Regions from separate parts of the Sphingobacterium sp. SRCM116780 genome, predicted to be linked through region 2. Evidence: riboswitches for the same ligand, from Rfam matches in the RefSeq annotation. Region 2 holds a riboswitch; each other region holds the start of a gene.
What was found. Region 2 has a riboswitch for S-adenosylmethionine ahead of metE (5-methyltetrahydropteroyltriglutamate--homocysteine S-methyltransferase). Riboswitches for the same ligand answer to the same signal wherever they lie in the genome.
Positions count from the first base shown of each region.

Region 1: another riboswitch for S-adenosylmethionine. It lies ahead of metF (methylenetetrahydrofolate reductase [NAD(P)H]); the one in region 2 lies ahead of metE (5-methyltetrahydropteroyltriglutamate--homocysteine S-methyltransferase).
Region 3: another riboswitch for S-adenosylmethionine. It lies ahead of LZQ00_RS07450 (O-acetylhomoserine aminocarboxypropyltransferase/cysteine synthase family protein); the one in region 2 lies ahead of metE (5-methyltetrahydropteroyltriglutamate--homocysteine S-methyltransferase).

Region 1 covers NZ_CP090446.1:4,162,441-4,170,540, forward strand. Annotated here, with positions in the region: gene rimM (ribosome maturation factor RimM) at 67-594, shown strand; gene LZQ00_RS17960 (hypothetical protein) at 729-1,574, shown strand; SAM riboswitch class I at 1,699-1,804, shown strand; gene metF (methylenetetrahydrofolate reductase [NAD(P)H]) at 1,865-2,821, shown strand; gene LZQ00_RS17970 (DUF2723 domain-containing protein) at 3,002-6,016, shown strand; gene LZQ00_RS17975 (glutamine--tRNA ligase/YqeY domain fusion protein) at 6,059-7,729, opposite strand; gene LZQ00_RS17980 (carbonic anhydrase) at 7,905-8,100, opposite strand, start outside.
Region 2 covers NZ_CP090446.1:3,392,164-3,400,263, forward strand. Annotated here, with positions in the region: gene LZQ00_RS14585 (response regulator transcription factor) at 1-562, shown strand, start outside; gene LZQ00_RS14590 (phosphatase PAP2 family protein) at 656-1,429, shown strand; SAM riboswitch class I at 1,585-1,688, shown strand; gene metE (5-methyltetrahydropteroyltriglutamate--homocysteine S-methyltransferase) at 1,846-4,158, shown strand; gene LZQ00_RS14600 (DUF4833 domain-containing protein) at 4,285-4,812, shown strand; gene LZQ00_RS14605 (hypothetical protein) at 4,927-5,433, opposite strand; gene LZQ00_RS14610 (hypothetical protein) at 5,765-6,133, opposite strand; gene LZQ00_RS14615 (single-stranded DNA-binding protein) at 6,310-6,705, shown strand; gene LZQ00_RS14620 (hypothetical protein) at 6,770-6,949, shown strand; gene LZQ00_RS14625 (DUF4177 domain-containing protein) at 7,292-7,486, shown strand; gene LZQ00_RS14630 (hypothetical protein) at 7,742-8,100, opposite strand, start outside.
Region 3 covers NZ_CP090446.1:1,685,346-1,693,445, forward strand. Annotated here, with positions in the region: gene LZQ00_RS07430 (efflux RND transporter permease subunit) at 1-559, opposite strand, end outside; gene LZQ00_RS07435 (efflux RND transporter periplasmic adaptor subunit) at 577-1,644, opposite strand; gene LZQ00_RS07440 (TolC family protein) at 1,647-3,011, opposite strand; gene LZQ00_RS07445 (TetR/AcrR family transcriptional regulator) at 3,037-3,654, opposite strand; SAM riboswitch class I at 3,874-3,988, shown strand; gene LZQ00_RS07450 (O-acetylhomoserine aminocarboxypropyltransferase/cysteine synthase family protein) at 4,221-5,528, shown strand; gene metX (homoserine O-acetyltransferase family protein) at 5,572-6,624, shown strand; gene LZQ00_RS07460 (homoserine dehydrogenase) at 6,649-7,830, shown strand.

The DNA.
Region 1 (8,100 bases), 770 kb from region 2:
GCATACACCTAAAAAATCTTTCAATCTTGTATTTATATTTTTAAATTTGCCTTTTCAATTAAGAACATGACAATAGAAGAAAGTTTTTATATCGGTTATATTAGTAAAACTCGTGGATTAAAAGGAGAGCTCCAACTTTTTTTTGAATTTGAAGATTATCAAGATTTAGACTTTGATGTCCTATTTGTTGAAGTCAATAAAAAACTAGTACCCTATTTTGTTGACAATATCAAGTACCAAACAAATAGCACGGCCTACTTGAACTTGGAGGATGTAGATCATATTGACAAAGCACAACCCTTAGTACGTAAGAAAATCTATCTTCCCAATGATAAAATGCCAGAACGAGATCCGGAAGATTTTAGGTATACGGATCTGATCGGGTATCTTGTTATTGACGAGACACATGGTGAGTTGGGGGAGATTACGCATGTACAAGAAATGCCACAACAATTTATCGCAACCGTAGATTTTAACGATAAGGAATTGATGTTCCCTTTAAATGACGACCTGATATTGGGAATTGATCCCGAAGAAGAAGTTTTGGAAGTCGATCTACCAGAAGGATTGGTCGAGCTGTACAAAGAAATATAAACGGAAAGAACCATTTTAGTAAAAAAGAAGAGTTGCTATAGTTATTGCTGTAGCAACTCTTCTTTTTTAGGGAGAACAAACTTGTAATAATTATAAAAAGAATTATCTTTATTGTCAAGAATAACCTAGCCATTATGAAAGTATACATGCCGATTTTGATGTTCCTGTTTTCCTCATGCTCTTTTTTTGGCGGAAGTAAAACAATACCCAAGGGAAACTATCAAGTTATCTGTGGTTACACTGAAAAAAGCTACCTGGAACATAAGAGAGACGACATAAATAGTATCGATTGTCGTATAGCATGCGAATATCCAAGTTATCATCGATCTTTTTTGTCATTAAAAGATGATCATCATTATATCCTTGCGATAGATGATGTGTTATTACATGGTCAATACACATTTGACGATGATAAAATTATATTGGAAGATGAAAATAACGAATCTTTTCCATTAGAAATTATGCAAACAGAAGTAGGCTTTGTCCAATTAAAGGGAGATTTTTCAAATTTTAATTCGATTCGATTACCCAATAGTGGTAAACTATATATCAATCTTGCTTTAGATGAAACAGCAGAACGAGAGAAACCAAGTAAATTTGATATAACGATCAATGAATGGCGTCATATTCCAACACAACTGGAGAATGAACAGCAGGTAAAACAACGAGCTTTAAACTTTTTAGATTATTCAATTGCATACTTTCAACACATTAGCAATTCAGGGATTTATAATGATTTTAAAATAGACGCCATTGAATCCCCGATTATATATGGTTCAAATGGGATAGCTTTGAAAGAATGGGCTGATGTTCCATTATTTTGGAAAGAATTATATTTTAACGATAACAATGCTCGAGTAGCTTATGATTACTTATCTCAAGGATTTAAAAAAGGTGAGCGCGTAAAATACGGAATAAAGGGTAGTTTATTAGTGAGTTTCTATCTAAAAGACTTGCGAAATACGCTTGGTACTTTATAGTAACTGCATTATATTGAGCATTTTTGATGTTTTTTGAAGCAAATTGCGATAAGATGAAGCACTATTTTTAACAAGCTTGTTAATATTATTTTGATTATTTACTTCTATTACCGATATTAGCCGATGCTTATAGAGAAAGGCAGAGGGACTAGACCCAATGAAGCCTTAGCAACCTGTTAATTTACAAGGTGCTACATTCTACCCCAACTCAGAGATGGGAAAGATAAGTTGAAACAAGTTTACTTGTGCATTTCGATTTAAGCCAACCAAATCACATTTAAAAGAAATTAATGAAAATCGTTGATCATATCAATAATGCCAAAGGAAATACGTTGTTTTCTTTTGAGTTGTTGCCACCAGCAAAAGGACAAGGTATCCAGAGTATTTTTAAAACAATGGATGCACTTATGGAATTCAAGCCTCCTTTTATCGATGTGACTTATCATAGAGAAGATTATCTCTATAAGAAGCACGAAAGCGGTTTATTAGAGCGTGTCGCTTATCGCAAACGCCCTGGTACAGTAGCGATCTGTGCGGCTATTATGAATAAGTATAAAGTCGATGCAGTACCGCATCTTATCTGCGGAGGTTTCACAAAAGAGGAAACGGAAAACGCATTAATCGACTTGAACTTCTTGGGTATCGACAATGTATTGGTCTTGAGAGGGGATGCTCGAAAAGGGGATGCCGATTTCATTCCTACTGAAGGAGGTCATGCATTTGCAACGGATCTATTGCAGCAAGTTGCGGATATGAATCAAGGTCAGTACCTACATGAAGATATCGTAAGTTCAGAAAAGACAAACTTTTGTATTGGGGTTGCAGGTTATCCGGAAAAACATTTTGAAGCCCCGAACTTTAATACAGACTTCAAATGGTTGAAGAAAAAAGTAGAAATGGGTGCTGAATTTATTGTAACTCAAATGTTCTTCAATGTGGAAAAATATAAAGAGTTTGTCACCAAATGCAGAGAAAATGGTATTCATGTTCCTATTATACCAGGATTAAAACCCTTGACAACAAAAAAGCAACTAATCACATTACCTAAGATTTTCCATTTGGATATTCCAGAAGAATTAAGTGAAGCAGTATCTGCGTGTAAAAATAATGCAGATGTACGACAGGTAGGTGAGGAGTGGTTAGTGGAACAATGTAGAGAGTTAATTAAGTTTGGTGCACCTGTTTTGCATTTTTATACCATGAGTAACCCAGGTCCAACAAAGAGTATTGTAGAAAAATTATTTTAACATATTTGAATATTATAAAAAGAGCCTGTTATCGAGCTATAACAGGCTCTTTTTATGTGTTGTAAATTTTTTGTTAAAAAAGGTTAATCGGTATAAAATGAAATCCCCTTTTGTTATATTTAGTTAAAAATCAGTTTACAATTTGATTTATCGTTTAACCAAATATAACTTTTAGCAACAATGAACTATACGAAAGTGAATAACACCTTAGGCTGGGTATGTGCCATCTTGGCAACATTAGTTTTTAGTATGACGGCCGAAAGGACGACCAGTTGGTGGGATACAGGCGAATTTATTGCCTCAGCTTATAAACTTCAGATTGTTCATCAACCTGGAGCACCCTTATTTCTGATGTTGCAGAACATATTTTCAAATTTCGCTTTAGGTCATGTATCGCAGATTGCCTTTTGGATGAATATCGGTTCTGCTGTTTGCAGTGGTCTGACCGTTATGTTTTTATTTTGGACCATTACAGCTCTAGCTAAAAAAATTACCCATTCCGATGATCAACCCGTTGATAAAAATCAGCTTATTAAAATAATGGGAGCAGGTGTGGTTGGAGCTTTAGCTTACAGTTTCTCCGATACATTTTGGTATTCAGCAGTGGAATCCGAAGTCTATGCCATGTCCTCCTTATGTACAGCAGTCGTATTTTGGGCAATCCTGAAATGGGAGGCACGTGCAGATAAACCACAAGCAGATCGTTGGCTCATTGTCATTGCTTACGTAATAGGACTTTCAATTGGGGTTCATCTATTGAACCTATTGGTTATTCCAGCGATAGCACTCATTATTTATTTCAAGAAAACCGAACGAGCGACTTTCTGGGGGATCAGTAAAGCCATGTTAATTGGGCTTGGAATTTTAGCCTTTATCCTTTGGGGCGTGATCCAATACCTCATTAAATTTGCTGCTAAGTTTGATCTATTCTTTGTCAATACCATTGGATTCGGATTCGGTTCAGGTATATTGATTTTCGCAGTATTGATGATTGCAGCATTAATTTATGGCATCCACTACTCCATCAAAAAGGGGAAAGTTGTTTTGAATACAGCCCTTTTAGCAACCTGTTTTATACTATTGGGGTATAGCTCTTTCACCATGGTGTTGCTTCGAGCAGAAGCCAACCCCTCACTAAACAATAATGACCCTGAAAATGTCTTCTCTTTTTTAGGATATTTGAGTCGGGAGCAGTATGAATCAGAACCATTGGTAAAAGGCCCATACTTTGATTCAAATCCAATAGATGTTAATGAACGCGTTGATTATAGAAAAGACAGCCATCAATATACTGCAATAAAAAGATCATCAAGCTATCAATTTGATCGAGAGACGATCTTCCCAAGAATTTATAGTCAAAAACCATATCATCAATATTTTTATAAAGGATATTTAGGCATTGAAGAAGGAAGACAAGCAAATTTTACAGATAATTTGAAATTCTTTTTTAATTATCAGATCGGACACATGTATGCCCGTTATTTTCTTTGGAACTTTGTTGGACGTCAAAATGATCAACAAGGAAATGGTTCCTTAGCAGAAGGGAATTGGCTGTCAGGTATCAAAGCGATTGACAATTTGCATCTAGGAGGACAGTCCAAATTATCGGATGAGATGATTCATAATCCATCCCGGAACACCTACTTTTTTCTTCCCTTGTTAATTGGGCTCTCTGGTGCGCTGTGGCACTTTAAACGGAATAAGAAAGATGCAGCTGTCGTTGGTTTGTTATTTGTGTTTACAGGATTGGCTATCGTCGTATACTTAAATCAATCCCCTTTACAGCCGCGTGAACGAGATTATGCCTATGCAGGATCATTTTATGCTTTTACCATCTGGATTGGTTTGGGTGTATTTGCCATTTCAGAGTTTCTCAAAAAGTATATCAATGAACGAAATGCAGCCCTCTTGGCAACATCATTCTGCCTTATTGCTGCACCTTTGATACTCCTTAATCAAAATTGGGATGACCATAACCGGTCAGAGAAATCATTGGCAAGAGATGTTGCAAAAAATTATCTGGAAACATGCGCTCCCAATGCTATTCTATTCACTTATGGTGATCACGATACCTTTCCCCTCTGGTATTTACAAGAAGTGGAAGCTGTACGTCGAGATGTGAGAATCGTAGTCATTAGTTATTTGGCTTCCGATTGGTATTTTCGTCAAGTGAAAAATGGAACCTATCAAGCAGCAGGACTGCCTATAACCATTCCGAATGAAAAAGTGGCAAAAGGAATCCGCGAATCTTTGCCTTACCATGACCTGAATTTAGCTGGATCTACGGATATTAACTTGTTGCTGGAGTTCTTATTATCCGATAGTAATGATAATAAACTTCAAATGAGAGATGGACAGTATGAAAATTTCTTACCAACAAAGCATTTCAAACTTGCTGTCAATAAAGCTGATGTGATCCAAAATCAAGTTGTGCCTAAAGAATGGGAAAATGAAATAGCAAATCATCTGGAATGGACTTTTAATAATGATTATGTAACCCGAGCAGATCTAGGTTTGATGTCAGTTCTTGTCAATAACAATTGGCAAAGACCAATCTATTTTTCCACTATGATCCCAAGTGAAAACTTAATGGGATTAGATAAATACATGGTCAATGAGGGGTTTGCCAATCGCTTAATGCCCATAGAGGCAAAACTTGCAGAAGGAGAATCATTAATTAATGCAGATAATTTGTATAAAAATATTGTTGGAAAATATGTTTGGGGAAATATACATCAAGCAACCTATTTGGATACAGATTCCTTTCGTTTTGCAGGGATGTATGCCGAGGAAATTTTTGGAAAAGCAGCAAGAACACTACTCGCACAGGGGAAAACAGAGCAAGCTCGACAAGTGGCTGTAAAAGCATGTAACGAACTACCGCAACGCTTATATAGTATGTCTGATGTGACGAGTTATGCCGATGTTATCGATACACTTTATAAGACAGGGGAAACAAAGTTTGCCAATCAGTTAGTCGATCGTAATATGAAATTTTTAACCGAACATATGGACTACTATCAGCAATTGGCTAAGGACAAACCAGAAACAGGACTGGAAGTTCGCAACATAAAAATGGCTATTGACTCGGTCAATTTGTATGAACGGATACTCGCCAGTACACAAGAAAAGGATCGTTATGCATATGTAGCAGATTTGGGTCGAAAATATAAACAGATGTATCTCGGAGAGTGATGGATCATAAAAAAGGGAAGCATTTGCTTCCCTTTCTATTTATTATTGTGCTTTTTTAACCTCTTTCGCCCAAGAGTCTTTTAGTCCGACCGTTCGATTAAAAACCAAACACTCTGGTTTTGAAGTTGTATCTAACGTAAAATATCCCAATCGAATAAATTGATAACCTTTACCTGGTACCGCATGTAATAAATCAGGCTCTATGAATGCTTTACCAATTTTTAAACTTTCTGGATTGATCGATTCTTTAAAGTTTTCTGCTGCTGCAGGATTTTCATCATTAAATAAACGATCGTATAACCTGATTTCAGCTTCTTTGGCATGTTGAACAGAAACCCAATGTATAGTACCTTTTACTTTGATACCCGAAGTATCTTCACCAGATTTTGAATTTGGAACATAGGTACAATGTACTTCCGTCACATTTCCATGCTCATCTTTAACAAAATCATGGCAGGTCACGATATATGCATTTTTTAAACGTACAGAAAGACCTGGACCTAAACGGAAAAACTTCTTAGGCGCATCTTCCATAAAATCATCACGCTCTATCCACAATTCATTTGAGAAAGGAATGCTGCGTGATCCTTCACCATCTTCAACCTCTGGATTATTCTCACCATGCAATTCTTCCACATGATCGGTAGGAAGATTGGTGATCACTAATTTGATCGGATCCAATACCGCCATTCTTCTCCAAGCAGTTTTGTTTAAATCTTCACGAATACAGAATTCTAAAAGACTGACATCGATCATATTCTCACGCTTAGCGACTCCGATTTTATCACAAAATATACGAATACTCGCTGGTGTATATCCTCTTCTTCGTAAACCAGAAATTGTTGGCATACGTGGATCATCCCAACTCGCTACAAATTTGTCATTGACTAATTGAAGTAATTTGCGTTTACTCATGACCGTATAAGTCATGTTTAAACGAGCAAATTCGTATTGCTTAGAAGGGAAAATTTCTAATTTCTCAATACACCAATCATATAAAGGACGATGTGGGATAAATTCTAATGTACAAACAGAATGCGTAATTTTTTCAATAGAATCAGATTGACCATGAGCAAAATCATACATCGGGTAAATACACCATTTATCACCAGTACGGTGATGATGGGCATGTTTGATGCGGTATAATAACGGATCACGCAAATGCATATTCGGATTTGCTAGATCTATTTTAGCACGCAATACTTTTTCACCATCTTGATATTTGCCATCTTTCATCTCTTGAAAAAGAGTTAAATTCTCTTCGATGCTGCGACTACGACCAGGAGTCGGAACTCCAGGCTCCGTTGGTGCACCTTTTGCTGCTGCAATTTCTTCAGCGGTACTATCATCAACATACGCTAAGCCTTTTTCTATTAACGTAACAGCATACTGATATAAGGTGTCAAAATAATCAGAAGTATATAATTCCTGAGCCCAGTTAAAGCCCAACCATTGGATGTCTTTTTTTATACTTTCAACGTACTCTGTATCTTCCGTAACCGGATTTGTATCGTCAAAACGTAAGTTTGTCTGGCCATTATACTTTTGAGCTAAACCGAAATTTAAACAAATAGATTTAGCATGACCAATGTGAAGATAGCCGTTTGGCTCGGGAGGGAAACGTGTTAATACACGACCATCATGTGTCCCATTACGAAGATCGTCTTCGATAATTTCTTCAATAAAATTTAATGATTTCTCCTCGTTTATCATAACACAAAGTTAAGTATTACTTCGAATTATCCGTAGTAGTTCGTGTATTTTAAAATAAGATAATCGAAAGTAAGGTATAAGAGCATTGTAGAAACTCTTGAGGCAGGAGTAAGTTGATATTAAGTAGCGACTTGAAAATAAAGAAGGTCGGAATTCCGACCTTCTTTATGGGATGCTATTTGTAGGCAAATACTTTACCTAATGTCTCATTATTCGTGAAAGTTGTATGTAGATCTTCTAAAGACCCTGTACCGATATTGATGACTGTACCATGAACAGCTAATGGTTGACCTGATTTCCATGCATTTTGTACAATTGAAGTCGTACAAAGATTGAAAACCTGTTCGATGACATTCAATTCAACCAACCGA
Region 2 (8,100 bases):
CAAAAGCACATATGATCTTTGCATCCTGGATGTCATGATGCCAAAAAAAGATGGCTTTACTGTAGGTCGAGAAATAAGAAAAATAAACAATACAACTCCTATTATTTTCGCTACCGCGAAAGGCATGATGGAAGATAAGACGGAAGCTTTTGAACTTGGTGGGGATGATTATATTATCAAACCTTTTCGTGTCGAAGAACTTCTACTACGCATCAATGCTTTACTCAAACGCATAGTAAGAGAAAAAGATGATCAGGTTGTCAGCGATAAATTTGAAATCGGTGAATATTTCTTCGATTATACGAGTCAACAAATTGCCCACAAAGGACTTCAACAAAAGCTATCGACAAAAGAGGCTGAATTACTTCGACTACTTTGTTTAAAGAAAAATGATGTCTTAACTCGAGAGGAGGCATTGTTAAAAATATGGCATGATGACAACTACTTCACTGGGAGAAGTATGGATGTTTTTTTAAGTAAGTTACGTAAGTATCTTCGAGATGATCCTAAAGTTGAAATTGTTAATGTGCATGGCAAAGGTTACAAATTATTAGTAAGCTAAAAAGAGATGTATCAGCATCTCTTTTCTAGATATGAGACACAAGATATGAGACAAATAAAAAGTTTCAAATCTCCCATCTATTAATATCCCAATATGAAAATAAAATTATCCTTTGTTATCTTTCTTTATTTATGTTTAGGCTTTATCGGTCTAGAGGTTTATGCACAAGAAAACATTGTTGTCAACGATTCTATTGCTCATCAAACGATCTTTCAAAAAATACCTTATAAGCAAATTGTCGTACCAGCGGCTTTGATGACATATGGAATTATCTCCTTGAACAGCCCTTATTTAAAGCATAAAAATGAGCAGATAAACGATGGGATTAACAATGATCCGTCAAAGACATTCAAGATCGATAATGTAACGCTATTTATTCCTTCTGCTGCGGTATATGGTCTTGATCTAATTGGTGTAAAAAGTAAGCACAATTTTAAAGAACGTTTATTTGTTAGTGCTGTTTCACATGCCATTACCTTGTCAACAGTTTACGCCATTAAACATACAACCCCAACTTGGAGACCTGATCTTGCTGATCAAGAATCCTTTCCTTCAGGACATACTGCAGTAGCTTTTACTGGTGCTGAAATGTTATGGCAAGAGTATAAAGACCAATCTATTTGGTATGGAATTGCCGGTTACACGATCGCTGCAGGAACAGGCTATCTGAGAATGTACAACCACAAACATTGGTTTTCCGATGTTGCCATGGGCGCAGGTATTGGTATGATGGGTACCAAGATTGCTTATTGGTTGTTACCTTTAGTGGATAAACATTTACAGTCGAACACATCCACTTCTTTAACAATGGTCGCTCCGTTTTATAATGGAAAACAAGCTGGTCTTGTGACAAGTTTTCAGTTTTAATGCGTGACAATATTCTCCTCCTTCTATCCTATCCATATTTCTGTTTAGAAAGAAAAACCTAACCTGTTGATCGTATTTTCGTTGCTTAGACTATAAGATCGTTTCTAAAAATTAAAAAAAATTTGTTTTTATAAAAGTAATTCCGATATTTACAGCGCTTATAGAGAAAGGCAGAGGGAATAGACCCATTGAAGCCTTAGCAACCTGTCCTTTGACAAGGTGCTACATTCTACCCTGATTAATTCGGGAATGATAAGCCAGACACAAAACTATACCTTGTGCCCTCCTCTCTAAAAAGCAATCGAAAAATTTAGTATAATAGATTCAAGAATTTTTGATCGTTTTTTATTTCAGATAACAAACCCTTCTATTTTCTTGCCTCGTTAAGGTTGAACAAATAAAATAATATCATATTTATGTTACTAACGAACAACTTAGGTTACCCACGTGTAGGTGCCTTCCGCGAGTTGAAAAAAGCCAATGAAGCATATTGGGCTAAAAAAATCAGCGCGCAAGAATTATTGCAGGCTGGTCAAAAAATCCGTGAGGGCAACTGGAAAACTCAAAAAGATGCTGGCATCGATTTGATTCCATCAAATGACTTTTCGTTTTATGACCAAGTTTTAGACTTGACATTAACTTTAGGTGCTATTCCTGCACAATATCAATCTCTTTTGAACAATGAAGATAAAGGATACAATTTAGACCTTTACTTTGCAATGGCTCGTGGTTTCCAACAAGATGGTGTGGATGTAACAGCTATGGAGATGACAAAATGGTTTGATACAAACTACCATTATATTGTTCCTGAATTTGTAAAAAATCAAGAATTTAAATTGACTTCAGAAAAATTCTTAAATGAATATAATGAAGCTAAATCTTTGGGTATAGAAACTAAACCTGTTTTAATCGGCCCAATCACTTACTTATTGTTAGGTAAAGAAAAAGAAACGGGTTTCAACCGTATCGATTTGATCGACAAATTGGTTCCTGTATATGAAGAAATCTTAGGTAAATTGGCTGCTGCTGGTGCAAAATATGTACAGATTGACGAGCCTTTCTTAGCTTTAGATATTGATGCTGCAACACGTGCTTTATACACAAGTGTATTCACAAAATTAGCTGCAGCAGCGAAAGACATCAAAATTATTATAACAACTTATTTCGAGGCTTTACGTGACAACGAAGAGACTGCATTAAACTTACCTGTTTATGCACTTCATGTTGACTTAGTAAGAGGTGAAAACCAACTTGATACGATATTAGCTAAAGTTCCAGCTTCATTAACGCTTTCATTAGGTGTTGTTGAAGGTCGTAACATTTGGAAAAATGATTACGTAAAATCTTTAGGACAAATCAAAAAAGCAGTTGATGCTTTGGGTAAAGACCGTGTTTTAGTAGGACCTTCTAGTTCTTTATTACATGTTCCTTTTGACTTAGATAATGAGGATAACGAAGAATCATTACCTAAAGAAGTTAAAAACTGGTTGGCATTCGCGAAACAAAAATTAGCGGAAGTAAAAGATTTAGCAGTCTTAGCGGAAGGTGAAGTAGATGCAAAAACTGCTGAACGTTTTGAAGCAAATAAAGCTGCTGCTGAAGATCGCCGTACTTCTTCTTTAATTCACAAACCAGAAGTGAAAGAGCGTACTGCTAATATCACAGATGATGATGCAAAACGTACTTCTACATTCTTAGCTCGTAAAGAAGCACAACAAGCGAAATTTAACCTTCCTGCATTCCCAACAACAACAATTGGTTCTTTCCCGCAAACAAAAGATGTTCGTAAATGGAGAGCTGACTTGAAAAAAGGTGCGATCTCCCAAGAACAATACGATAAAGAAATCGCTGAAGAAACAGAAAGAACAATCCGTCTTCAAGAGCAATTGGATATCGATGTATTGGTTCATGGCGAATTCGAACGTAATGACATGGTTGAATACTTTGGTGAGCAATTAGCAGGTTATGCCTTCACTAAAAATGGTTGGGTACAATCATATGGTTCTCGTTGTGTGAAACCTCCAGTTATTTATGGTGATGTTTACCGTCCTGCTGATATGACTGTTCGTTGGTCTTCATATGCACAAACATTAACGAACCGTCCAGTAAAAGGGATGTTAACGGGTCCAGTAACTATCTTACAGTGGTCATTCGTACGTAACGATCAACCTCGTTCTACAACAACATACCAAATTGCATTAGCGATTTTAGATGAAGTACAAGCTTTAGAAAAAGCAGGTATCAAAATTATCCAAATCGATGAGCCTGCAATCCGTGAAGGTCTTCCATTGCGTAAAGCAGATCATCAACAATATTTAGATTGGGCTGTACGTTCATTCCGTGTTTCTTCTTCAAATGTAGATGATGATACGCAGATCCATACGCACATGTGTTACTCTGAATTCAATGATATCATCGAAGATATCGCTGCAATGGATGCTGACGTCATCACAATCGAAACTTCTCGTTCTCAAATGGAGTTATTAGATGCATTTGCTGCTGACTTTAAATATCCAAACGATATCGGACCAGGTGTATATGACATCCACTCTCCTCGTGTACCGAGTACAGAAGAAATGGTTGAATTATTGCGCAAAGCAAAAGCTGTAGTTCCAGCAGAACAACTTTGGGTTAACCCTGATTGTGGTTTGAAAACACGTGCTTGGCCTGAAACTAAAGCTGCTTTAGAAGCTATGGTAGAAGCTGCCAAAATCTTAAGAGCTGAATAAGTTTAGGCTTTTAGTATTATAAATTAGAATAGCCCGAAGTAAATACACTTCGGGCTCTTTTTTTATTAAAAATTTTCATAAATTCATATGATAACTTAAATTCACACGATCTAATTGCTATGTATTATGAAGAGATTCATCACGTTTGTTAGTTTACTAATCATTTATTGTAATACATCTTTCTCCCAAACTGGATACCCAACTCCTCCTAAAAAAGCGAATATGCTTTTTTATATCCAACATAGCGAAGGGCATAATACCTATGTCTATGAGGCTAATGTAGCGGCGAAATCCAAATTAAATACCGAGGAACCTGTGCATATCTACCGCATTTTATATGATAAAAATGGAGAAATAAAACCCTTAACTAAAATTCAAGAGAAATTTGCCTACGGTATCCAATCAGAAAGTGTGGGAAATAACGCGTTTGAAATCGCTCTAGTTGCATACAAAGATCAAAAGCTTTACCTGCGCATGAATAAAGCGGGTAAACCCTTTGTGGAAACGACTCTTAACGGCCATAAATTTAATCTACAACGAATTTTCATCAAACAAAAAGACGGGACGTCTGGGTTAAGTACACAAGTTGATTACCTGGTCTTTTATGGTACCGATCAAAAAGGCAATAAGGTTCAGGAGAAATTGATTCCTTAAATCATTATAAACGTATACACTTCCATAGCATTACGGAAGTGTATACGTTTTATTCTTTCTATTGAAATATAAATCTCTTATACGTATTCTTACTATAGAAAGCTAGTTTGACCATTATTTCCTTAGCTTTTTGTTTTTACGCTTTATTCCCTGTTTTCCTTTAATTCGATCTTCTAAGTCTTTGATCGTGGTCAACATTTCACTATCCACATTTTCCAATCGAACCTGTTTTAATACTTTTAAAGCTTTTTTAAACTTTTTAAGTTTTTCTAATAAGAGTACCCTTTTCAATAGAAATAAAGAAGGTGAAACACCTGGAATTGTTAAAGCGAACGCAATTGTTTTTTCTGCCTCTTCAAAAGCATTCGTATCAATCAAAGTCTGTATGTAGGGCTGATAAATTTCCAAAGCGTATAAATTATGGACTAATGCTTCTTGGAAATATTTCTTTGCTTGTTCAAAATCAAACAATTGTTCCGCATGTAGCCTTCCCATAAGGCACAGTGCCATCGTATTTGAATCGTCATAAGATAAGGCGTATGACAAAGATTCTATTGTGTTTTCTAGGTAATATGGATAATTATCCAAAGCCTGTAACACATATTTATTCGTAAAATTCATAAAATATAGTGCATCAATTCTCAAAAAGATCCTTACATAAACGATGTTTATGTAAAACAATAATTAAATAAAAGATCATCCGATATACTTCGAATCACGAGATATATAGACATCATTTATTGCTCGAACATTGTCGAGACCGCAAGAAAATCAAAGAGGGTAACTACGAGAAAATTGTATTCCGAAGAATAGCCCCACGATCCTTCTTTTGGATTGAAGTTGGGTTATTTAATATAGCAAACATATTCTTCTATTTTTTAATTGTGAATACCTAATTGTCGCACAAAGATTTAAAAGAAAATTGAAATTTCAAAATAAATTTTTCAATACATTATTTTGGTTCACGTTTCACGATCAATAACAAATCATTTTCCAATAGCAGATACCCATATTCATAAATAAAATAATAGGTCTGCCCTTTCACATTTGCGAACGTGTGTGTATGGTATTTGATGTCAAATCCTTGTTTCAATAATTTCTCTCTGTTTACTTTCAACATTCCCTCCTCACCTAGAGCTTCCTGTAGCATTCGTCGGTTTTTGCGCAAGGTATGGTTGATCTGTCGAATTAAATTTGTTTGGTCACTATTTTGACGGTTATTATAACTATTCCGACAAGCATCATCACAAAATCGTTTATCCGACCGTCCTCGTATAGGTTGATTGCACTCCAAACAGGCTTTTATTGTATTTTCTAACATAGGTTTTGAATAAAATAAGCGACAACAAACGCTTACAAACATTTATAGTCGACCATAAGCATTTAATAACCGGAAAATATTATGGCAACTTCTCAACTTTGTTTCTGTTCATAGCATGGTTTTATGAACAATTGCCTTGAAGTTAGACATTTTTATAAACATTAAAAAACAAAGTTATGAGTACATTAAGAAACAAAGTACAGTTGATTGGTCATCTAGGAGCCGATCCGATTGTGAAGATGAGTACAAATGGTATCAAAGTATCAACATTGCGACTCGCAACCAAAGATCTATTTAAAAACAAGGCTGGGGAGTGGGTAGATGAAACTCAATGGCATACGCTTGTGATCTGGGGTAATCTCAATAATATGGTAGAGAAATTCTGTAGAAAGGGATTACAGGTTTTAGTCGAAGGAAAACTCACCTACCGTGAATACGAAGATGGGCATGGGCAGAAAAAAAATTCCACAGAAATTAAGGTTGACAATATTATTGTTATGAGTAAAAATACGGATAATAAAAAATCTGTAATTTCTACTCATGAAGAGGTGATAGAAGATCTGCCCTTTTAGAAAATGGAGTGAAGAACAAACTTTTGCACATGAAAAGTTGTTCTTCATTAAAATTCTATCTATCATGAAAAAAACATTCCCATTTACGTTGATCGTGTTAACTTGCCTTTCCTTATCCAGCTGTTCGGTAATTGAAGGTATATTCAAAGCTGGTGTCTGGTCAGGTATCCTGATCGTTGTTGTCGTAGTGGCATTAGTGATATGGCTACTAGCCAAACTTTTTGGTGGTGGAAGTAAAAACTAACATAGATTTTTAAAATATGCCTAGAAAGATTTTTAGGCATATTTTTTATTAAATACCCTTTCATCGAAATGTTTCTTCTCGTTGTTAAATAGATCAATAAAAGCTTGTTAACTCCCCTCTCCCTTTTCTTCATCGTATTATTAATATGCTGTTCATTAATTCTTTAAATTAAAAAATTATGAATATTTTAGTGTATTCTGGATTGCAGAAGTACATGCTGTCATTGAGAAAATAGAGGAGTTCATCTATATGACGGAACAAGGTTCTGTCAGGTTAAGAATACTTAGAACAGGGATTGGAAAATAGATGCTGTTCATGAGGATAAAGCTTTAAAACTAAAAAATGATGCAAAAATTTGAGTATAAAACGATCAAAATTGAACCGACAGGTTTTTGGGGAACAAAAATAGATCAAGATCGAATTGATGAAGTGCTTAATGAACTTGGGAGTCAAGGTTGGGAGCTGGTGTCAGTGCAGGATTTAGAAATAGGTGGAAGTTCTTGGGCATTCCATTATACTTTCAAAAGGGAAATTTAGTATAGCAGTAATTATAAACCTGTTTTACTTTATTTTTTCATCTTGTATTCAACAGTATGACACCTATATTGATGGATTTCGTTGCTATAGGGGTTATGTATTCTTGATGTGAGACATACTCACGTATGTATCAGGTCGTATCCATTGATCGGACAAAAGGTATAAACTTGGATGGGCTATAAGTTTATCAACTCTTTAAAAAAGAAAAAGGCAAGCATGTATGATGCCCGCCTTTTGAATGCTGCTAAATATTATTTATTTAGTTGCAGCACCTGTAATTTGAGTCGCTAATTTTTGAGCGTACTCTGCCCATAATTTAGTATCCTCTGGAGTAAATTTACTTGCAGCAGCTGCTGTCTTAGTAGCCCATTCTTGTTGCTTACTCGCTAGTTCTTGTAATTTAGTCGCATCACCACCTTTAACAGCCGCAACATACTCATTCACAAATTTCGTATAATCATCCGCTAATTGTTGTACTTCTGGAGAGCTGAATTTAGGAACTGTCGTTGTAGAAGTCGTTTCTGTAGTCGTAGTTGTAGCAACGCCACCTTCAGTACTTACAGTAGTCGCTGTATCTTTTACTTCGACTTTTTTACTGTCTGTATTATTACATG
Region 3 (8,100 bases), 1.7 Mb from region 2:
TGTCCACTCGAATCAGCTGATCCGATAATCCATTTACTTTTATGTCCTTGAGTGCTTTAACCTTTTGTAAACGAGATTTAAGATCATCCGACAATTTTTTCATGGTTGACTGAGACGCATTTTCTGAAATTAAAGCCCCTTGAATCACACTTACCCCTGTAGGGTCGATTTTCAATACTTCGGCACTATAAATATTGTCGGGTAATTCGGATCTTGATGCGGCAAGTTCTTGTACCAATTCCTGATACTTATCGTCATAGTCCGTTCCATATGCAAATTCTACCATGAAAAAAGCAACACCATTATTGATCGTTGTTTTGATTCGCTTAATCCCATCGAGATCATAAAATCGGGCCTCTAATGGTTTAACAATCAACTGTTCCATGTCTTTAGGACTTGTTCCGGGATGAATAACCACCACAGGATAATTTGGCGGTTTCATATCGGGATCTTCCGCTCTCGGCATTGTCAACACGGTACTAATTGCCACTACCAATACCATCAGCACCATGATTAAGGTAAACTGATAGTTTTTAATGGGATATTTAATTAAACTCATAACGTTTTCCCTTATTCCTATTTTTTACTTTTAATCTGTATAGGTGATCCATCAACTAAATACGGACTTCCTGCTACAATTAATGCTTGCGCATTCTCCAAACCTGCAACAATTGTTACTGTATTTTTATCAATAGATGCAACTTGGACTTTGACACGTTTAGCTGTTTTATTATCTTCTGTAATAAATACATAACCTTCTTTTCCATCTCCATCCAATAGCGATTCATATGGAATATGCCATACAGATTGATTGTTCATATTGGACAATATTGTTGCTTTTGCAAAAAGTCCTGCAGCAATTTTTGCTTTAGGTACTTCTTTGAGCATGAGTTCTATGGAAAAGGTTCCAGATTTGGGATCAATTCCTTCAGATTTTTTGGACACAAAGGCTATTAGCTTTTGATTCCCTAATGCGTCTGAGATAATTGTTGCAGCATCTCCTACTTGTATACCAGCCCATTGTCTGTCGGCCACACCAACTTTCAATTTCCATTTATCATCAGCAGCCCCATTTACTTGTAAAATAGGTGTTCCAGGACCAACAACCTGACCATCCTGTGCTAATTTTGCAAGTACATAACCATTCGAGTTGGATCGGATTTCAGAGAAATTTTGATTAACCTGCACTGTATTCAAATCTTGCTTAGCAACTTCCAAGGCTGTTTTAGCATTCTGCATCTGCTCTAACGTAGCGACACTGTCATAATACAGCTTACTGGCTCGTTCGAAATCTCTTTTTGCTTTCTCATAACCCAATTTAGCTTGCGCAGCTTTTGCATTAATTTCAGAAGTGTTTACACGTGCTAATAGCTGACCTTTGCTAACGGTATCACCTTCCTTAACAAATATTTTCTCCACAATTCCCCCATTTTTAAAACTTAATAATGTCTCATCATCTGTAGTGAAAACACCTGTCGCTTCTACACTAGCAGTCAATCCATTGGTCTGTAAAACCATTAAAGTAACAGGAATCGTATCCAAAACTGTTATCTGATTTTTTCTTTCATTATGCGAACAACTTGTAGCCAACAGACTTGAACTCAAGAGTAAACTAAATAGTATACGCGTATTTGCTGTATTCATGATTAAGGGAATAAATAAGTTGCAGATTCTCTTTCCAACTTTGCTAAAGATGTCAAAAGTTTATATTTCTGTATATTTAAAGCTAATTTTGCTGAGGTATATTGTGTTCGGGCGTCAATTGTTTCTATGTAGGTATTTACACCAGCTAAAAAGCCTTTTTGAATCAATCTTTGATAAGTACCTGCAGATTCCAATTGTACTTGAGCTTGTTGATAGTTCTTATTTGCTGCTACAACTTCATTCTTAGCAACTTCGACAACCATATTCAGCTGTTGCTCGGCTTGAGCCAATTTATTTTTTGCGTCGGCAATATCAATTTTAGATTCTTGAATTTTTAATCGATTTCTATTACCATTAAAAATAGGCATTTGCAATTGTGCTCCAATCATAAAATATCGAGAGTCATTATTAAATTTTAACCCCTCTGCTTGAGAACCTAAGTCCAAAAAAGCATTCAGTTTTGGAACCAAAAATTGCTTATTCATTTTATATAAAGATTCCTGAATTTCTATATTCGTTTGTAATGATTTCAGCTCTTCTCTTTTCTGATAGGTTAAAGACAATAAGTCTATCTTTTCTAACTCCTGCGTTACTTGTGTTGAATCACTGATCAGAATTTCAGCATTCATATTTCTATTCAATAAGGAATTGAAATAAATTTTCGTGTTCTTTACTTGTTGTTCTGCGGTTACGATCTGTGCTTCTGCTTGTGCGATCTCAGTTTGCGCACGAATCAAGTAAGCAGGTAATCCTTTTCCTGCATCGATCAATTTTTGATTTACACGTAGGCTTTCATTTGCTAGCTCCCAAGATGATTTATAAATAGCAACAACCTGAAGTGCCATATTATAATTAAAATAAGATTCTTTAATTTGCTTAACCAATTCTCTTTTATAGATCTCCACCTCATTTTCGTGCAATATGATCTGATTCTTTTTAATATTTTTATTATGTCCAAGATCTGTATTTAGCAAAGGCATACTGGTTCTAATCTTTGCATCATAATAATTTTGAGGTAGGAAGTTAATCTGTTGATTCTCAATTGCTGGAAAATTAGACGATTGCGTCAGGGCATTTAAAGTATTATAAACAGGATTTAACATATCTCCTACAGGAAGATTGATACTACGACCTCCTTGTGCTTCTGTATAGGTAATATCAACATTAACGGAAGGTAAATATAAAGATTTAGCAACCTGTAGTCCATTTAATGCTTTTTGAAGTGATAAATTCTTTTGTTGTATGATCAAATTACTATCCAACCCATGCTGGACATAATTTTGCAACACCTCATCTTGCGCTTTAGCTGGTTCTATCAATAAAAAAATACAACATATAATAGGAACAAAACGATAATAAATCTTCATTATTAACAGTGTTTTTTATTTTAAATTATTTTGTTGATTCCATGTAATGTGTATACAATCGATATACATCATCTATAATTTGTTCGGTATTTTTTTTAGCGCTAATTTCAGACAACAATTTGACCAAATGCCCAGAAATATAAATACTACATAGACCATGAACAGTTGTCCAGGCTTGCAATGCAACAGTCAAACTATCATCACCTAAAAAATAGCCTTTTGATTGACAAGCGATTACAGTTTGTAACAAAAAACTAAAGACATCATCTCCTTCTTCCCATTGTCCACCCATACAATGGTGATCTAAAAACTCCATTGGTTCTTTGGTTACAAACATCAATTCGTAAAAATCTGGATGACTAATCGCAAATTTGATATAAGATTTTCCAATCGCTTTTAGGCGTTCAAAAGGATCTTCTACATATTCCAAAGCAAAAAACATTTCCTTCATCATATTAAAACCCTCTTGATGTAGCGCATATACAATGTCACTTTTATCTTTGTAATACAGATAGATAGTTGTTGGACTTATGTCTAGTTTGGCTGCAATTTTACGAATGGATGTCGCATTATAACCATCTTGAGCGAAAAGTTTTTTTGCCTCTTCCAGGATACGCTTACGCAAATCGACCTTATCTTTCATTTTCTTTGATTCTATAGTTAATCGTTATTCAAATATACTTAACACTGTTAATATTTCAAAATTTATACTCCTATTTTTCAATAAAAGTACTACCTCATCGTTTTACAATGTTTTAAACAAATAATTCAAAATTATTTTGGTTTATTAAATTCAAGACCTATATTTGCACTGTACTTCAAATAGAAATACATCTAATCAACACCTTTCTTTTTTGGTCTTGATTTATAAAGAAGTGGCGAGAGACTGGCTCAATGACCCACTGGCAACCTTCAAAATACGTTTGAAAAGGTGCCAATTCCTGTCCAAAGCAATATTACTTTGGAGCATATAAATGAAACGACAATGATGATTACATTACAACAAAATAAGACGACTAGTCCAAAAGTTAACGTAAACTGTAGCACGGTTACATCTTCATGTATTCGAATGTGTTCGCACATGTTTACATTGTCTTGTTAATCAATCTTATTTTTTAAAAATTTTATTGTTTGCAAGTACATATCCATGTGCGAAGCCTTATCCAAAAGTTTTCTTAACAAATTTTCAACCAATTAATTAGAACTACAATGTCTGATAATAAAAATCTTAAATTCGAAACACTTCAAGTGCATGCAGGTCAAGTTGCGGATCCAACAACTGGTTCGCGTGCTGTTCCTATATATCAAACAAGCTCCTATGTATTTGAAAATGCAGAGCACGGAGCGAATCTATTTGCTCTAAAGCAATTTGGCAACATCTATACACGTTTGCAGAACCCAACTACGGATGTTTTTGAGAAACGGGTAGCTGCACTAGAAGGTGGTGTAGCTGCTTTGGCAGTTGCTTCAGGTCAAGCTGCACAATTTATTGCTCTTAATAATATTTTAGAAGCGGGTGACAACTTTATTTCAAGCAGCAACATCTATGGGGGTACTTACAATCAGTTTAAAGTTGCTTTCAAAAGATTAGGTATTGAAGTCCGATTTACCCAAGAAACAACAGCTGAAGAATTCGAGGCGCTAATCAATGAGAAGACAAAGGCTTTATTTTTGGAAACTATTGGAAATCCGAGCTATGATATCCCTGATTTTGACAAAATAGCTGCTGTTGCTAGAAAGCATGATATCCCTCTTATCGTTGACAATACTTTTGGGGCTGCCGGTTATTTATTTAAGCCATTGGAACACGGTGCTGCAGTAGTAGTAGCGTCCGCTACAAAATGGATTGGTGGCCATGGTACTAGCCTTGGAGGTGTTATTGTTGATGGTGGCACATACAATTGGGGCAATGGTAAATTCAAGCAATTTTCTGAACCTTCGGATGGCTATCATGGATTAATTTTTTCTGATGTATTTGGTATTCATGGTCCTTTTGGGAATATTCAGTTTGCCATCCGCGCTCGCGTGGAAGGTCTTCGCGATTTTGGTCCTGCTATTTCACCCTTCAATTCTTTTCAATTAATACAAGGATTAGAAACATTATCATTACGTGTTCAACGTCATGTAGACAATACTTTAGAGGTTGCAAAATGGCTTGAAGCACATCCTCAAGTAGAAAAAGTAAATTACCCTGGTTTGAAAAGCTCTCCTAGCTATGGGAATGCTCAAAAATATTTAAAGAATGGATACGGTGCTGTCCTCTCCTTTCAAATCAAAGGTGATCCTACAAAAGCTAATGATTTTATCGATAGTCTTGAATTAATAAGTCATCTGGCAAATGTGGGTGATACAAAATCATTAATCATTCACCCAGCAGCGACAACACATCAACAATTAAGTGAAGAAGAGCAAAAAACTGCTGGTGTATTTCCTGGTTTACTTCGTTTATCTGTTGGTATTGAACATATTGATGATATCAAAGAAGATTTACAACAGGCTTTTGATAAGATAAAATAGATTAACATAGATCCGGAGAGTATTTTTATAAGAAAAAGGGAGCATGAGTATCAACACATATCAATACAAAGAAACCTTTACATTTGAAAATGGAGAGGAAATCAATAACCTTGAAATTGCTTATCATACTTATGGAAGATTAAATGCTGACCACAGCAATGTTGTTTGGGTATGCCATGCGTTAACTGCCAATTCAGATGTTTTGGATTGGTGGCCAGGATTATTTGGTGAACATGATTTGTTTAATCCAAGGGATCACTTTATTGTATGTGCTAATGTTATCGGATCCGGCTACGGGAGTACAGGCCCCTTGAGTATTGACCAGAAAACAGGTCTACCTTTTTATCTGTCTTTCCCTACATTTACGATCCGCGATTTAGTGAAAGCACATCAATTACTTGCGGATCACCTGGAAATCAAACAGCTTCAAGTGCTTATTGGTGGTTCTTTAGGTGGGCAACAGGCATTAGAATGGGCGGTATCCAATACCATGATTATCAAAAATCTAATTGCTATTGGCACAAATGCGGCGCATTCACCTTGGGGCATTGCATTTAATGAAAGTCAAAGACTTGCCATTACAACAGATCGTACATTTTATGCCAACCAGGCTGATGGTGGTTTAAAAGGATTAAAAGCAGCTCGTTCTATTGCCCTATTATCGTACAGGACTTACGATACCTATGGGGCAACACAATTAGAAGATTCGAATGAAAAAATAAGTGATTATAAAGCTGCATCTTATCAAAACTATCAAGGAGAAAAATTTAGTAAACGTTTCAATGCTTATAGCTATTGGTACTTAACTAAAGCGATGGATAGCCATAATCTAGGCAGAGGGCGTATTTCAATTGAAGATACACTTCGAAAAATTCAATGTCCGACATTGGTAATTGCCGTATCTACGGATAATTTATTCCCAACGGATGAACAAAAATTTATTGCTAAATATATTCCTAAGGCTACTTATTTTGAAATAGAATCTTTCTATGGACACGATGGCTTTTTAATCGAAACAAAGATTCTTTCGAAAGGAATTTCAAATTTTTTAAATAAAAAAACAATAACTGATGAAGCATATTCATCTTTAAACTAACATTATATAAAGCGTAAAACCAGCATGAGTAAAAAATTGACGATTGGAATGTTTGGATTCGGAGTTGTAGGACAAGGATTATATGACATTATCAAGACCAAAAATTTAAATTTAGAGATTAAAAAATTTGTCATCAAAAATGCTGACAAAAAAAGAACATTACCTGCAGAATTGTTTACAACAGATGCTGAAGTAATTCTTGGAGATCCAGAAATCAACACCGTAGTTGAATTGATCGACGATGCTGAGGCAGCTTATCTGTTAACAGTGCGTGCACTCAAATCAGGTAAGAATGTTGTTTCTGCAAACAAAAAAATGATTGCTACTCATTTAGAAGAATTGGCTTCTATTCAACAAGAGTATGGCACGAGCTTATTATATGAAGGTGCGGTATGTGGAAGTATTCCAATTATCCGTAATCTAGAAGAATATTATGATAATGAATTGCTACATGCTGTAACTGGTATTTTTAATGGATCATCTAATTTTATCCTTTCGAAGGTATTCAATGAAAATCAAGCTTATGGAGATGCATTAAAAGAAGCACAAGACTTAGGATTTGCAGAAACTGACCCAACTTTAGATGTAGGTGGATTTGACCCTAAATATAAATTAACTATTGTAGCTTCTCATGCTTATGGTATTTATGTGAATCCTGATGATGTCTTCAATATTGGAATTGACAAATTGGGCTCACAGGATATTCGTTTTGCAAAAGAAAAAAATTTCAAAATCAAATTGATTCCAACTGCCAGAGAAGTTGATCATAGCAAGGTCATTCTCTATGTTATTCCTAAGTTTGTCAGCTCAGACAACATTTTATTTAATGTTGAGAATGAAAATAATGGAGTCTTAGTTAAAGCGGCTTTTGCAGATGAACAGTTTTTCTATGGCAAAGGAGCTGGAGGCCACCCAACAGGCTCTGCTGTATTATCCGATATTACAGCTCTTCGTTATGATTATAGATATGAATATAAGAAACACTTGAATACAAATGCATTGACATATAGCAATGATCATGAGATCAAAGTGTATTTAAGATATGAAGATGATCGCTTAATTGAAAAATTAGGTTTTACAGAAATCATTGAAAGATATTACGCTCCTGATTTTAAATATGTTATAGGAACCATCAATTTACGACAAATCAGTGATTTGAAAGCTGAAATTCACCAAGATGGTAACTTTATTGCAGAGATTGCATAAATTTTAGTAAAACTAATTAAGGCAAGGACTTGATCCTTAAGTAATATTATTTAAAAAACGCTGAATACCTTTATCTATTCAGCGTTTTTTGATTCGTGGAACAGATTTAATTATGTATAATTAAATCTGTGGCCTAAAATTTGCATTATTATTTTATTATCACTACATTGTGTGGTAACTAATATATAAAAACTTATAAATTATGGCTAAGTGGTTAACAATTCTACTGATAATGGTAGGCAACTTGGTTTTTGCAGATACAGATACCAT